DNA from 3 places in the Aestuariirhabdus haliotis genome. Region 2 is predicted to be linked to each of the others. Evidence: predicted binding sites of a transcription regulator. Region 2 holds the regulator's gene; each other region holds the start of a gene.
The links. The regulator FNR, encoded in region 2, switches genes on or off when oxygen is low (the NO sensors DNR and NnrR bind a similar motif). The targets are predictions, from matches to a motif close to TTGATNTANATCAA.

Region 1 (2,269 bases), on a different contig from region 2:
CAGTAGAAACAAACGGTGAAAAAGATTGGGGAGCCACCGCCATCGATCGTTTGCGAGGTTCCACTGCGCCTAATCGATCATGAATAGCGTTGAGCACGGCCCACTTTTGCTGGCACCAATCCGGCGCCAGCAACAACTCACTGGAGGCCGTTCCGGTTAACCGGTGATAGATCACCTCGTCTGGCGTTTGCTGCACCATGGCCACCGCCGTATCCACATATTGATTAAACTCCAGCGGCTGGTATTCGCCACGTGACCACTGCCTCGCCAATTGGGTGCCCTTGACCACATGCAAGGGGTGCAGCTTCAACCCGTCCGTGCCCACAGCCAGTACTCTGTTTAAAGACTGCAGGCTATCGCGGGGTTGCTCTCCGGGCATACCGACAATCAAATGGGTGCACACATTCAACCCTCTGCTTCGAGCCCGACGAGTCGCCTCTTCATATTCCTTCCAACCATGGCCACGATTCACGCTGGCCAGGCTTTGATCATTGGCCGATTGCAAGCCCAACTCCAGCCACACCTCCAACCCCTGATCACGGTACTCACAGAGTAAATCCAGCACCGAATCGGGTACACAATCGGGCCGGGTCCCTACCGACAAGCCCATCACATCAGGGTGCCCTACAGCTTCGCAATAGAGTTGGCGGAGGTGCTCAACCGAGGCGTAGGTGTTGGTATAAGCTTGAAAATAGGCGAGGTAATGACGTGCGCCAGTACGCTTGAGAATCACTCGTTTGCCGGCATCAATCTGTTCGGTAACTGACGGGGAACGGGAATTGTTAGGGCTAAAGCTCGCGTTATTGCAAAAAGTGCAGCCACCAATACCCTTGGTTCCGTCACGGTTTGGGCAGGTAAAGTCGGCATTAATCGTCAACTTATGAACCCTGTGACCATATTTCTGCTGCATAGCTGCCCCAAAGGTATTCACATAATCGGGCAACTGCATAGGAAGAAAACCTTTTTAGGGTTGGGCCATAAGAAGCCACCAAGCCTAACAAACAGAAGCTTTGCGCCAATTGATTTGCATCAAGGCGCGGCTAAGGCGATTCCCTACACTGCGAGATACCTTTAACCCTGTTATGGAAAGACCAATGATCCTCAGCCAGTTAGACAGATTACCGCGCCCTCCGGCGCCCATCGAGCTGGCACGCCAGCTACCTGTGCTTGCTGCCCGCAGCACGGCGCTGGTGCCCTTTGGTCTGCAAAAGACCTTGATCATCAAAGTATTGCAGGAAGTTTTCCGGGAAGCTCTGGACGATGGAGATTTTGATTTCTTAGCAGATCATTGCATGCGCATCAGTATTAGCGATGCGCAACTGAGCTGGTATCTCACGCTGGATCAGGGGCACTTGCAGCTAATTCCCCACGCCGAAGCCGATGCCAGCATCAGCGGTAATTTGTACGAATTCATATTATTAGCCAGCCGCAAGGAAGATCCGGATACCCTCTTCTTTCAACGCCGCCTGGTTATTGAAGGCGATACCGAAATCGGCCTTGAGATGAAAAACGTGATGGATAATATCGACCTCGACGCCCTGCCCCCTTACCTTCGTAAAGCCCTGGATGGTACCGCCGAGATCCTGCGTCGGCTGCAACGCTAATAAGCCTAGATAGCCAAGTGATCTAATAGAGAAAAAGTAGCGAACAAAAAACACTCAATACAGACATACAGCCTTTCAAACCCGGAACTACACTGATCTGAAACAGTGACTGAAAGGGGGCAGGCTCTCTTATGGAAGGTCGATCTGGCGAAACAGGGCGGACCTGGTTCCGAAGCGACAGATTCCTGTGCATGAACGGCGACTGGTTTTTTATGACCCGGGAAGGCTCACAGGAAGGCCCTTACGATTCTCAGTTGCAGGCTGAAAGGGATCTGTGCATTTATATTCGTCACAGGAACGATGACTTTATGCGCGAAGCAAACCAACCGGACAACAGCCAGCCGTAACGTCTGCTCACTGAGCGAACGATTAAGCATCGAGGCCAGCCTTATCCACCTGTCATATTCATAAAGCGAACGATATCAACCTCGCCCTCGGCACTGAAGTAATGCCGCTCGGGTTTGCGGGTCATCGCCTCATGCAGGGTTGCTTTTAAACGCTCAATATCCCCCGGATAGCGCCTCACCACTGCGCGTAAATCGACCGAGTGCTCATTCCCCAGACAGAGCAATAAACGCCCTTCAGACGTCACTCGAACCCGATTGCAATCGCCGCAGAAGTTGTGGCTATGGGGGGAGATAAAGCCGACCCGGCTCGGGTGATCC
Region 2 (2,269 bases):
CGGATTCGCCTGAAAGCCAGAGTTCATCTGAATTAATCAGAGTTGCCTTAAGTGTTCAAGAACCCAATATATAGCGCAATCTTGTGGGGCTGATAGCCTAAAAGGCGCATAGGGTATAGGTTGGAATACCGAGATCCTGAAGCTTTTGACTGCCACCAAGATCGGGCAAGTCAATGATAGCGGCAGCTTCATAAATAGTGGCATCAAGCTGCTTGACCAGCGATGCTGCGGCGCAAAGGGTACCGCCGGTAGCTATCAGGTCGTCCAGTAGCAATACTTTGGCAGCGGCAGGGATGGCGTCTTTGTGAACCTCCAGCACCGCTTGACCGTATTCGATATCGTACGCTTCTTCCAGAGTTTCAGCTGGAAGTTTGCCTTGCTTGCGAAAGAGCACCAGGGGTTTGTTGAGCTCGTAGGACAGAACCGAACCGAGCAAAAAGCCACGGGCATCAAGAGCGGCAATATGAGTGATGTCGGTCTCTACATAACGCTGTATAAAGCTGTCGGCAACCATTCTTTGCGCTTTGGGAGATAGGTACAGCGGAGTGATATCGCGAAAGGTAACCCCGGGTTGTGGCCAGTCTGGAATGGGGCGCACGAGGGATTTGATAAAGTACTCGTCAAAAATCATCCGGGATCCTTAAGCGGAATTACAACGATTGAGCGGAATCTTTTGGATTGTCGATCACGCGGCCGCCGGCCAGTGCACACAAGCGTTCGGAATCAATGATGTTGATATCCTTGCCGTTGGCTTCGATCAGGCCATTACGCTGAAAACGGGTGAAAACCCGGCTGACGGTTTCAACGGCAAGCCCCAGATAGTTGCCCATTTCATTGCGAGACATCGACAGGCGAAAGGCGTGGGAAGAGTAGCCGCGGCGTCGGAATCGTGCAGACAGGTTAACCAGGAAGGTTGCGATACGCTCATCGGCGTTCTTCTTGCTGAGCAATAGCATCATCTGTTGGTCGTCGCGAATGCGGCGGCTCATCAGCAGCATTAACTGCTTTTGTAACTTGGGCAGTTTGTCGGAAAGCTCATTGAGGCGTTCAAACGGAATCTCGCAGATCATAGTGGTTTCCATGGCCTGGGAAGAAACCGGGTAGGTGTCGCCATCCATACCGCTTAGACCGAGGATTTCACTGGGTAGCTGAAACCCCGTGATTTGCTCTTCGCCTTCGTTGGTTGAGGTATAGGTTTTCAAAGCCCCGGAACGCACGGCGTAGATTGAGGTGAAGGGATCTCCTTCAAGAAACAGGTGTTCACCCTTTTTTAGTGGGCGGCCCCGCTTGATGATGTCGTCCAGTTGATCAATTTCATCCATCGCCAGGGCAATCGGCAGGCAGAGGGAACTCAGACTACATTCCTTGCAGGCGACATGGTTGACGTGCTTCACGGTGAGTTTAGAGCTCATAGGCGGGGACAAGACCCTTTAATATGTCAGATTATATTCCGACATATTGTAGGGGAAATTACTCACAAAACAAACAGAGCACGCAATGCACTTTTGTGGACAGTGCTCTGGGAGGATTTACTCATAGAACGTTATGCTTGCAAGCCAGGGCTAGATAACCTTCGAAAAGCGTCCCTTGTTGCTTTCCTGGCCCAGATAATGGTCAAACTGCATGCAAATATTGCGAATCAGCAGGCGGCCTCGACCAGTGACCTCGATACCCTGTTCATCGAGGGTGATCAAACCGTCTTCGGCCATGGGTTTTAATTGATCCAGCTCTGCAGCGAAGTAATTCTTGAAGTTGATATCCCAGCGTTGCTCAACCGCAGCAAAATCCAGCTCAAAATGGCAAATGAGTTGGGAAATAACCGCCTGACGAATAAAGTCATCCTTGTTCATGACCAGACCGCGTTTGATGGCAAACTGATGGTTCTCGATGCGGTTCATGTACATCTTGATGTCGGCATGGTTTTGGCTGTAAGCCCCGTTCACCTGACTGATAGATGATACGCCCATGCCGACCAGATCGCAGTGAGCATGGGTAGTGTAGCCCTGGAAGTTACGGTGCAGGGCTCCGGACTCCTGGGCGATTGCCAGCTCATCGTCCGGACGCGCGAAATGATCCATACCAATATAGACATAACCGGCGTCCAGCAAGCGTTCGGTGGTGCTTTGCATGATCGCCAGTTTTTCCGCAGAAGAGGGTAAATCCTCCGCATTGATGCGGCGCTGGGGCATAAACCGCTCTGGCAGGTGGGCGTAATTGAACACCGATAGACGATCCGGGGCGATCTCGATGACCCGCTCTAGAGTCGTCA
Region 3 (2,269 bases), on a different contig from region 2:
GGGTAAATTGTCCTTCTTTATCGAACTTGCCGTTCGACATTCGCAGCAGTGGCTGGGTCAGTCGGTCCTCGCCGTACATAATCTTGGACAGGAAGTAGCCCTTGATGCAGTTCAGGCCCTTGTTGACGGGGGCGTCAGGATCGCCTTGGGTGGCAACCACTCGGCCCTGCTTGGTTCCTACCAATACACTACAGCCGGTGCCGCAGAATCGGCAAGGCGCCTTATCCCACTGGATCTCTGATTCCTTGGAACTGGTAATCAGATTGGTAGCTGATGCAGGTAAACTGACGCCTGCAGCGGCTGCCGTGGCGACCACCGCCTGGCTTTTTATAAAGTCTCTTCGGGTTTGTTTCATGGTGTTGTCTCCACGTTATTATCCAAGTCCTGCTGGGCATCGATCTGGTTATAGACCAGCGAGGCACTGATGACTCCTGATTGGTTTTGTATGAGGGTGATGCGATCAATCATGGTTTGCTCGCCAGCCATTTCCTCGACAGTAACGACTAGCTTTCCCTGCTCGTTACTGGCGTGAACTTCTACACCGGTCATAGCGTTGAGTGCTGCGCTGACGGCGTCGACATTCAACGGACGACACATAACCACCAGCCCACTCACGTTGTAGCTTTCCCGGGGGTAATCCTGAGGTACCGGGTTGGATGGGATGGTGCCTAGGCGACTATCAGATTCCGGCATGAAGGCTGTCTCCTTGTGATGTTGTATTGGTGAGTTGAATTGCCCGAGTTGGGCATACATCAAAACATGCCCCACAACCCGTGCAGAGGTCGGCGGTTATGAGTGGCTTGGCCACCTCGCCGCTAACTGGTGTGAAACGAATGGCGCGGGTTTCGCATTGATCGGCGCAGCTGCGGCAAACTACCTGTTGATGGGTGAGGCATAGCGGGTTGATTTGTGCCTTAAGCTGCCAGGGTGGGGTGATGCTGGCAGATAGTGCCCCCGTTTTGCAGGCGCTAACACAATGTTGACAAAAGGTGCATTCGCCACGGGAAAAGTCCACTGTGGGAAATCCGCCATCGCCTTTGACAAGAATGCCGGTCTCGCAGTTTGGCAGGCAATCACCACAGCGTGAACAGAGATCAATGAACTGCGGCTCTGTTTGACTCCAGGGCGGACGCACAGGAAAACTCACCGCGCTACGCTTTCCTCGTAGCAACGAGCGTTTACTCTGGTCAACAGCTGTAGACATCTATACTTCGCTCATCAGGTTGGCTTTCGTTATCTTTCAAAAGCCTACTTATATTTATAGCAGACACTATATCAAGGTCTAATGTAATAACATGACAATTATCAAGGTTATTCGGCTCGTATTCACTGGGTTTTGTAGCCTTTATGTGGGCCATTTTCGTTTGTTTTGATCCAGGTCATATAGAGTGATCGGCTGGTCTGTTTTACCCCGCAACAAGTCACAGAACTGGGGAGATTTTTGGCTTTTACCGGTCAGTTATAATAGTCGCGCAGAGCATTGGGTAGTAGTTTTACTCTATTCATGCCAGCTACGCACGCAGTTGATGAGGAACCGTCAGGAAGACAAGCATGCAAGTACCGCTTTTTATTGATTATGAGGCCTCCAGTTTGCACGAAGGCAGCTACCCTATTGAGGTGGGTATTGTCCTGGCTGATGGTTCCCGGCGGGGTTGGCTGATTCGACCTGAACCTCACTGGATTGATTGGGATCCGGTGTCGGCAACCATCCACAATATTCCAAGATCATTGTTACAAGATGAAGGGGATTCGGTTCAAGATGTGGCGGCCGAGTTGAATCGACAGCTACCTCGTCAGACGCTCTACTGTGATGGTTTACCCTATGATGCTTATTGGCAGCAGCGTTTGTTTGATGCTGCAGGGTTTGCTGCCGCTTTTGAATTGCGTTCAGTTTCTACATTGCTTAACGAAGAGCAGCAACGGCAATGGAAGCACACCAAGGGCGAGATTGTCAGCCAGGAATCGGTTGTGCTACATCGTGCTGAAAATGATGCATGGTTACTGCAGGAGACCTGGCGCAGGTTGTGTATGGGTTAACGGTGAGTCCATTTATTCCCCTACGCCCATGTAGCGGCATTGACCACTGAGGAAGGTGGGAGGATAGGGACTGCCGGTTAGGTTAAGGTTCGTCAGCCGATTGAAACGAAGTGATTGTTTGTCTACTACGGCTATGACCAGGCCCTTGATTTGTTGAAATACTAAGTAATGCTCGCTTTCTGCTATTTTCATGTTGTCATAAAAGAGGAAGATATCATCGGTGCCATCAAGT

Region 1: MIB40_RS06055 (TIGR01212 family radical SAM protein) is a predicted target of FNR. The motif match lies at 1,020-1,033, and genes of this name have one in related genera.
Region 3: napF (ferredoxin-type protein NapF) is a predicted target of FNR. The motif match lies at 1,370-1,383, and genes of this name have one in related genera.

What each region holds. Positions count from the first base shown of each region.
Region 1 covers NZ_JAKSDZ010000005.1:69,012-71,280, forward strand. Annotated here, with positions in the region: gene MIB40_RS06055 (TIGR01212 family radical SAM protein) at 1-949, opposite strand, end outside; gene ubiT (ubiquinone anaerobic biosynthesis accessory factor UbiT) at 1,095-1,604, shown strand; gene MIB40_RS06065 (DUF6316 family protein) at 1,736-1,951, shown strand; gene moaA (GTP 3',8-cyclase MoaA) at 1,993-2,269, opposite strand, start outside.
Region 2 covers NZ_JAKSDZ010000010.1:24,921-27,189, forward strand. Annotated here, with positions in the region: gene MIB40_RS08770 (adenine phosphoribosyltransferase) at 98-631, opposite strand; gene fnr (fumarate/nitrate reduction transcriptional regulator Fnr) at 651-1,412, opposite strand; gene hemN (oxygen-independent coproporphyrinogen III oxidase) at 1,563-2,269, opposite strand, start outside.
Region 3 covers NZ_JAKSDZ010000007.1:21,150-23,418, reverse strand. Annotated here, with positions in the region: gene napA (nitrate reductase catalytic subunit NapA) at 1-355, opposite strand, end outside; gene MIB40_RS07170 (chaperone NapD) at 352-693, opposite strand; gene napF (ferredoxin-type protein NapF) at 680-1,204, opposite strand; gene MIB40_RS07160 (hypothetical protein) at 1,552-2,037, shown strand.